Regions from separate parts of the Candidatus Symbiopectobacterium sp. genome, predicted to be linked through region 3. Evidence: predicted binding sites of a transcription regulator. Region 3 holds the regulator's gene; each other region holds the start of a gene.
What was found. The regulator CRP, encoded in region 3, controls carbon source genes, mostly activating them, when cyclic AMP is high. The targets are predictions, from matches to a motif close to ATGTGANNNNNNTCACAT.

Region 1 (2,274 bases), on a different contig from region 3:
TCGTTCAGTGCGATACCGGCTTTGGCATCGAACACAGACGTCAGAATTTCGCCGTTGAAATCGGTGGAAACCACGTCATCTTTAACGTAGCCCAGAACGCCTTTCAACTCGCCTTCAGAAGCGGCTTTGATAGCCTTCTTGATTTCTTCGTAAGTTGCTGCTTTTTCCAGACGAACAGTCAGGTCAACCACAGAAACGTTCGGGGTCGGAACGCGGAACGCCATACCGGTCAGTTTGCCGTTCAGTTCCGGCAGAACTTTACCTACAGCCTTGGCTGCACCCGTAGAGGACGGGATGATGTTCTGGGATGCGCCGCGGCCGCCGCGCCAGTCTTTATGAGACGGGCCATCAACGGTTTTCTGGGTAGCAGTAGTGGCGTGAACAGTGGTCATCAGACCTTCGATAATGCCGAAGTTGTCGTTGATTACTTTTGCCAGCGGTGCCAAGCAGTTAGTGGTGCAAGATGCGTTGGAAACGATATCTTGTCCGGCATATTTTTCAAAGTTAGCACCACGAACGAACATCGGAGTGTTGTCTTTGGACGGGCCAGTCAGAACCACTTTTTTCGCGCCAGCGGTGATGTGCTTACGTGCAGTTTCGTCAGTCAGGAAGATACCGGTTGCTTCTGCAACCACGTCAACACCAACTTCGTCCCAGTTCAGGTTAGCCGGATCTCTTTCTGCGGTAACGCGGATTTTTTTGCCGTTAACAATCAGCTGACCGTCTTTCACTTCAACGGTGCCGTCAAAACGGCCGTGAGTTGAGTCGTATTTCAGCATATAAGCCATGTAGTCAGCGTCCAACAGGTCGTTGATTGCAACGATATCAATGTCAGAACGTTTCTGAGCAGCACGGAAAACAATGCGGCCGATGCGGCCAAAACCGTTGATACCTACTTTGATAGTCATATATTCCACCAGCTATGGTTAGTGAATAAAGGTTGGTTGTAAAATTACAAAAACCTTGCTGAGCGTCAAGCGGAATCGTGTCAATAGTTGCTGCAAGTCAAATCTGATGCGCAACAGTTGCACGAAAAAGCGCAGTAATGAAACTTAGGAACATCTTTCCCTTAAATGGGAGCGTTTGCACCAATATAAAGCACGCAGGCCCAACAAATGTGATGGATATCGCAATTACTGGAGCCTTGGTCGGTTACTCCATATTTTAGTCGGAAAAAACGTTATGAGGATGTTAATTCTTGTTAAACTAGGTCATGCCAAACAAAAATGATGACGAGACAATCATGGATAAGCCAGCTTCAACGTCTGCAACGGCAGGCAAGGGAACGTTGACGGAGATGCAACAGTACGTGACGCAGCAACGCGGCACTGAGCCTGCCTATTCAGGCAAACTGTTGCATAATAAACGCACTGGGGTATATCACTGCCTGTGCTGCCAAAGCGCGCTGTTTTACTCCGACAACAAATATGACTCTGGATGCGGCTGGCCCAGCTTTGATCGGCCCGTGGCTAAGGGGGCAATCCGTTATCTGGAAGATTTTTCGCATAACATTCACCGTATCGAAATTCGCTGCGGTAAATGCGATGCCCATTTGGGGCATGTGTTCCCCGATGGTCCGCAAACCACCGGCGAGCGTTACTGTGTTAACTCGGCCTCGTTGAGCTTTATCGATGGCACCGACGGTGAGAAAGTGGATGGCTGACGGTTAAGGATAGTAGCTGTAGCTAAAGCGTTTCGGATTACTGGGTTTTGTGAAAAATAGCAATAACAGGGTGGCAATAACGATGCTCGACAAACAGCTTGATGAAGTTGTGACGGCGCTGACGCCGGATATCTACCAACTCCTAGCAACCGCAGTGGAGCTGGGAAAATGGACTGATGGCGTACCGTTGACGCTGGAGCAAAAAGAAAATTGCCTGAAAATTGTGATGTTATGGCAATCACGCCACAACGTTGACGCGGAACACATGACCATCAATACCGACGGTGAGTTGGTGATGAAAAGTAAGCAAGAGCTGAAGCAGGCGTTTGTCATAGACAACCTGATTCAGCGAGAACGTCAGTAACCGAGGTCCCTGAATGCACAGGGACTCTGCGTTATGTGGGGTGGTGTGCTAATGCCGCGATAACGTCGGCTAGGCTAATACGGCGTACTCCGTGAGCCACCATGTCGGCCAGCGCTGCTTCGCTATCATCTGGTTGGAGATTCACCCCGCGACAGCCCTCTTCAACGATCAACACGTCATACCCGAGTTCCAACGCATCTAGCACGGTAAATTTTACGCAGTAGTCCGTTGCCAGCCCCATGATGGT
Region 2 (2,274 bases), on a different contig from region 3:
ATCTGGAAACCCACTTTATCGATTCCAGTGGTTTGATCTCCTGGGATTTGTTTAAAACAGACGCGGACTATCCCTTTGTCGACTGGAGCTTTAAAGGCAGCAACGAGCAGGAATTTGCTACCTTGATGGCAATTTTCCACAAAGAACACAAAGAGGTGTACATCGCCGATTACGAGCACCTGTCAGTGTATGCTTGCCGCATTATCGTACCGGGGATGTCCGACATTTATCCGGCAGACGACCTGCTGTTGGCAAACAACAATATGGGTGTGCATTTACGCGAGACCATCCTCTCTCTGCCCGGCAGTCAGTGGGAAAAGCAGGCGTATCTCGATATGATCGCTCAGTTGGATGATGAAGGTTTTGATGACTTCACTCGCGTGCGCGAATTGCTAGGGCTGGCAACTGGCAAGGATAATGGCTGGCTCACGCTGCGCATCGGTGAATTAAAAGCGATGCTGGCGCTGGCAGGCGGCGATCTGGAACAGGCGGAATGGACGCAGGATTTCAACGGCTCCGTCTTCAGCACATCGCGCAGCAACTACTACCGCTGTTTGCAGACGCTGTTGACGCTGGCATTGGACGAAGAGCGTGAGCCATTACAGTATTACGATGCGTTTGTGAAAATGTACGGCAGAGACACCGTCGACGCCGCGAGCGCAGCGATTGCCGGTGAGCAATGTTTCTACGGGATGTTTGACGTCGATGACACCTTCTCCACATTGCCTGCACACCAATCGCTGCTGGCAGCTTACGAGAAACTGCAAGCGGCTAAGCGTCGTTTCTGGGGCTAATGCCGTATCGCCCGTCCTCCCCGGTTAACACCGGGGAGCATTCACACTGTTATGACCTCAAGCGGCAACCTTATTTTTTCGATCAATTTTCCAGCAACACGCCAGATGTCATAATCCAATATCTTATCGCTGCGTAGTTCGAATAATTCGGCATTTCTCATAAAATGAAGAATAATGTACTTATTGTTATTGAATGGTGAATTTTTAATTAATTTGCAGCAACTCACAACACCGAAATGATACAAAAACGCATATCACTTAACTCTTTTTCACGCTATTCCACCCCCTATATTCAACTCTTTTTATAATTTTTAAAATATTTTTTCTTTATTAATTTAAATTGGTTAGCGTGAATTTAGTGCAGATCGTAGAGGGTTTTCACCCCACTAAATTTTCACGATATGATCCAAGTCAAATTTTGCTTTATACTGCTTTGTTAGTATCCCCTCGCGGATAAATCTTGGAGAACGTTAGTGTGAAAGCTGACAACCCCTTTACACTTTTACTACCGGCAGCCATGGCGAAAGTCGCTGAAGATGCTGGTGTCTATAAAGCTACCAAACAACCCCTGACTACGTTTTTTTTGGCGATTACTGCTGGTGTTTTTATTTCTATCGCCTTCGTTTTTTACATCACAGCCACAACCGATTCCGCGTCTATGCCTTACGGCATGGCTAAACTGATTGGTGGGATCTGCTTCTCACTCGGCCTGATGCTGGTGGTTGTCTGCGGCGCTGACCTGTTTACCTCAACGGTATTAACAGTGATTGCCAAGGCAAGCGGCCGTATCACTTGGAAACAGCTGGCCTGCAACTGGTGTAACGTCTATGTGGGCAACCTGTTCGGCGCACTGTTTTTTGTCGCTCTGATCTGGTTTGCCTGTGAGCATATGGTCGCCAACGGTGCATGGGGCTTTAGTGTCCTGCAAACCGCAGAACACAAAGTGGAACACACTTTTGTTGAAGCGTTTTGCCTCGGGGTGCTGGCTAACCTGATGGTTTGTCTGGCGGTATGGATGAGCTACTCAGGCCGGACGCTGACAGACAAAATGTTCGCAATGATCCTACCGGTGGGCATGTTCGTTGCCAGCGGCTTTGAGCACAGTATTGCTAATATGTTTATGATCCCCATGGGGATCGTTATCAAGAATTTCGCGGCGCACGAATTTTGGGAAGCCATTGGCAAAGCGCCGTCACAATTTGAGCACCTTACCCTCCACAACTTTATCGTGGACAACCTGATTCCTGTCACGCTTGGCAACATCGTCGGCGGCGGTTTTCTGGTAGGGTTAACATATTGGGTTATTTATTTGCGCGGTGGCGACAAACATTAATCTGTCGCCGACTGCAAATCGGGTTATGAATTCCAAACCAAAGGTAGGTGTAATATGACCGAACTGAATGAAAAATTGGCTAACGCGTGGGAAGGTTTTAGCGCGGGTGAATGGCAGAATGGCGTCAACGTACGTGACTTCATTCAG
Region 3 (2,274 bases):
TCTGGTGCGGAAGCTAACGAAGCGGCTTTCAAGCTGGCTCGTCACTATGCGATTAAACGCCACAGCCCGTATAAAACCAAAATCATTGCGTTCTACAATGCGTTTCACGGCCGTACGTTGTTCACTGTTTCTGTAGGTGGGCAGGCGAAATACGCCGATGGCTTCGGACCAAAACCGGCCGATATCGTGCACGTGCCGTTCAACGATCTGGCCGCAGTAAAAGCGGTGATGGATGACCACACCTGCGCCGTGGTGCTGGAGCCGATTCAGGGCGAGGGTGGAATTACACCGGCCACGCCGGAATTCCTCAAAGGCGTGCGTGAGCTGTGCGATCAGCATCACGCTCTGCTGGTGTTTGATGAAGTGCAAAGCGGCATGGGGCGTTCTGGCAAGTTGTTTACCTACATGCACTATGGCGTGACGCCGGATATTCTCACTACGGCGAAAGCGTTGGGCGGCGGTTTTCCCATCAGCGCCATGCTGACCACTGAAGAAGTCGCCTCTGTGATGACCGTCGGTGTACACGGCACTACTTACGGCGGTAATCCGCTGGCTTGTGCGGTGGCTGAAGCAGCATTGGACACCATCAACACTCCGCAGGTGCTTTCCGGTGTACAAGCGCGCCACGAGCGTTTCGTTTCGATTCTTCAGGCAATTAATGAAGAGCACGGTATTTTTGAGCAGATTCGCGGTATGGGCCTGCTGATTGGTGCAGAACTGAAGCCAAAATGGCACGGTCAGGCGGGCAAGTTCCTTGCCGCTGCCGCAGAGCAAGGCGTGATGGTGCTGGTCGCGGGACCTAACGTGATGCGTTTTGTGCCGTCGCTGGTGATTGATCTGGAAGATATCGAGCAGGGCATGGCGCGGTTCGCGCGGGCGGTGGAAGCGGTAGTAAAAGCGGCGTAGCTCGCCGGGTCAAAAAGCACACTGCGCGGTGCGCAACGTGCTTTTGTCTAAACGGCGCTGGTGATATCAGCGTGTGCCGTACACCACGATGGTTTTGCCGTGTGCCGAGATCAGATTCTGATCTTCCAGCATTTTCAGAATACGGCCTACCGTTTCGCGAGAACAGCCAACAATCTGACCAATTTCCTGACGCGTGATCTTGATTTGCATCCCATCTGGGTGCGTCATGGCATCGGGTTGCTTCGCCAGGTTCAACAGCGTCTGCGCAATGCGGCCCGTGACATCCAGGAAGGCCAGGTTGCCCACTTTCTGAGACGTCACCTGGAGGCGACGCGCCATCTGTGAGGAAAGACGCATCAGAATATCCGGGTTGACCTGGATCAACTGACGGAATTTTTTATAGGATATTTCAGCGACTTCACAGGCAGTTTTTGCCCGTACCCATGCACTGCGTTCCTGGCCCTCTTCGAACAGGCCCAGTTCCCCTATAAAATCCCCCTGGTTGAGGTAGGAGAGGATCATTTCCTTGCCTTCTTCATCCTTGATCAGCACAGCCACTGAGCCTTTCACGATGTAGTAAAGCGTTTCTGCCTTTTCACCTTGGTGAATCAGAGTGCTCTTTGATGGATACTTGTGAATATGACAATGAGAAAGGAACCATTCAAGAGTCGGGTCTGTCTGCGGTTTGCCGAGAACCATTCGCTGTTATCCTCTGTTGTAATTCACTGCGCAAATTACAGGGTTCAGAGTTCCCTGTACGGCGTATTAACGTGCTAGTAGTAAAAATTCCGTGTTGGCGGACTGACGTCAGGGAATATACTGGCCTCTGTATGGCGACGTCACGACACGTTCTTACCGTCAGTATAAAACTGAAGGAACGGATTCTATTCCTGTTTGTAACACAGCTTGACGAGCCTGTCTCGTGTTGTCTCGCTTCAGCATGATTAAGCTCTAGTTATCGGCGGTTTTTATATATAACAGTGAGTAATTTTCAAATAAATTTGAGGAATTGTGGATGCAAGCGCGCGTAAAATGGGTCGAAGATCTGACCTTTCTCGGTGAGTCGTCATCCTGGCATCAGATCCTAATGGATGGCAATGCTGGTGATAAAGCTCCCAGTCATATGGAGATGGTGTTGATGGCGGCAGGAGGCTGTAGCGCCATTGATGTGGTGTCCATTTTGCAAAAGGGTCGCAATACGATTACCGGGTGTGAGGTCAAATTATCCTCCACGCGTCGTGAAGAAGTGCCGCGTCTGTTTACCCATATCAACCTGCATTTTGTCGTCACGGGCGTGGGGTTGACGGATAAAGTGGTTGAACGGGCGGTATCGCTGTCGCATAGTTTTCTGGCGGGCTGTGTGTTTTA

Region 1: msrB (peptide-methionine (R)-S-oxide reductase MsrB) is a predicted target of CRP. The motif match lies at 1,116-1,133, and genes of this name have one in related genera.
Region 2: focA (formate transporter FocA) is a predicted target of CRP. The motif match lies at 1,194-1,211, and genes of this name have one in related genera.

Annotation. Positions count from the first base shown of each region.
Region 1 is NZ_JAHWCO010000466.1:3,956-6,229, reverse strand. It holds gene gapA (glyceraldehyde-3-phosphate dehydrogenase) at 1-908, opposite strand, end outside; gene msrB (peptide-methionine (R)-S-oxide reductase MsrB) at 1,244-1,663, shown strand; gene QZ506_RS13725 (DUF1315 family protein) at 1,746-2,027, shown strand; gene pncA (bifunctional nicotinamidase/pyrazinamidase) at 2,059-2,274, opposite strand, start outside.
Region 2 is NZ_JAHWCO010000020.1:3,545-5,818, reverse strand. It holds partial or broken gene ycaO (30S ribosomal protein S12 methylthiotransferase accessory factor YcaO) at 1-794, shown strand, start outside; gene focA (formate transporter FocA) at 1,270-2,127, shown strand; gene pflB (formate C-acetyltransferase) at 2,182-2,274, shown strand, end outside.
Region 3 is NZ_JAHWCO010000358.1:1,969-4,242, forward strand. It holds gene QZ506_RS10540 (aspartate aminotransferase family protein) at 1-906, shown strand, start outside; gene crp (cAMP-activated global transcriptional regulator CRP) at 973-1,605, opposite strand; gene QZ506_RS10550 (OsmC family protein) at 1,922-2,274, shown strand, end outside.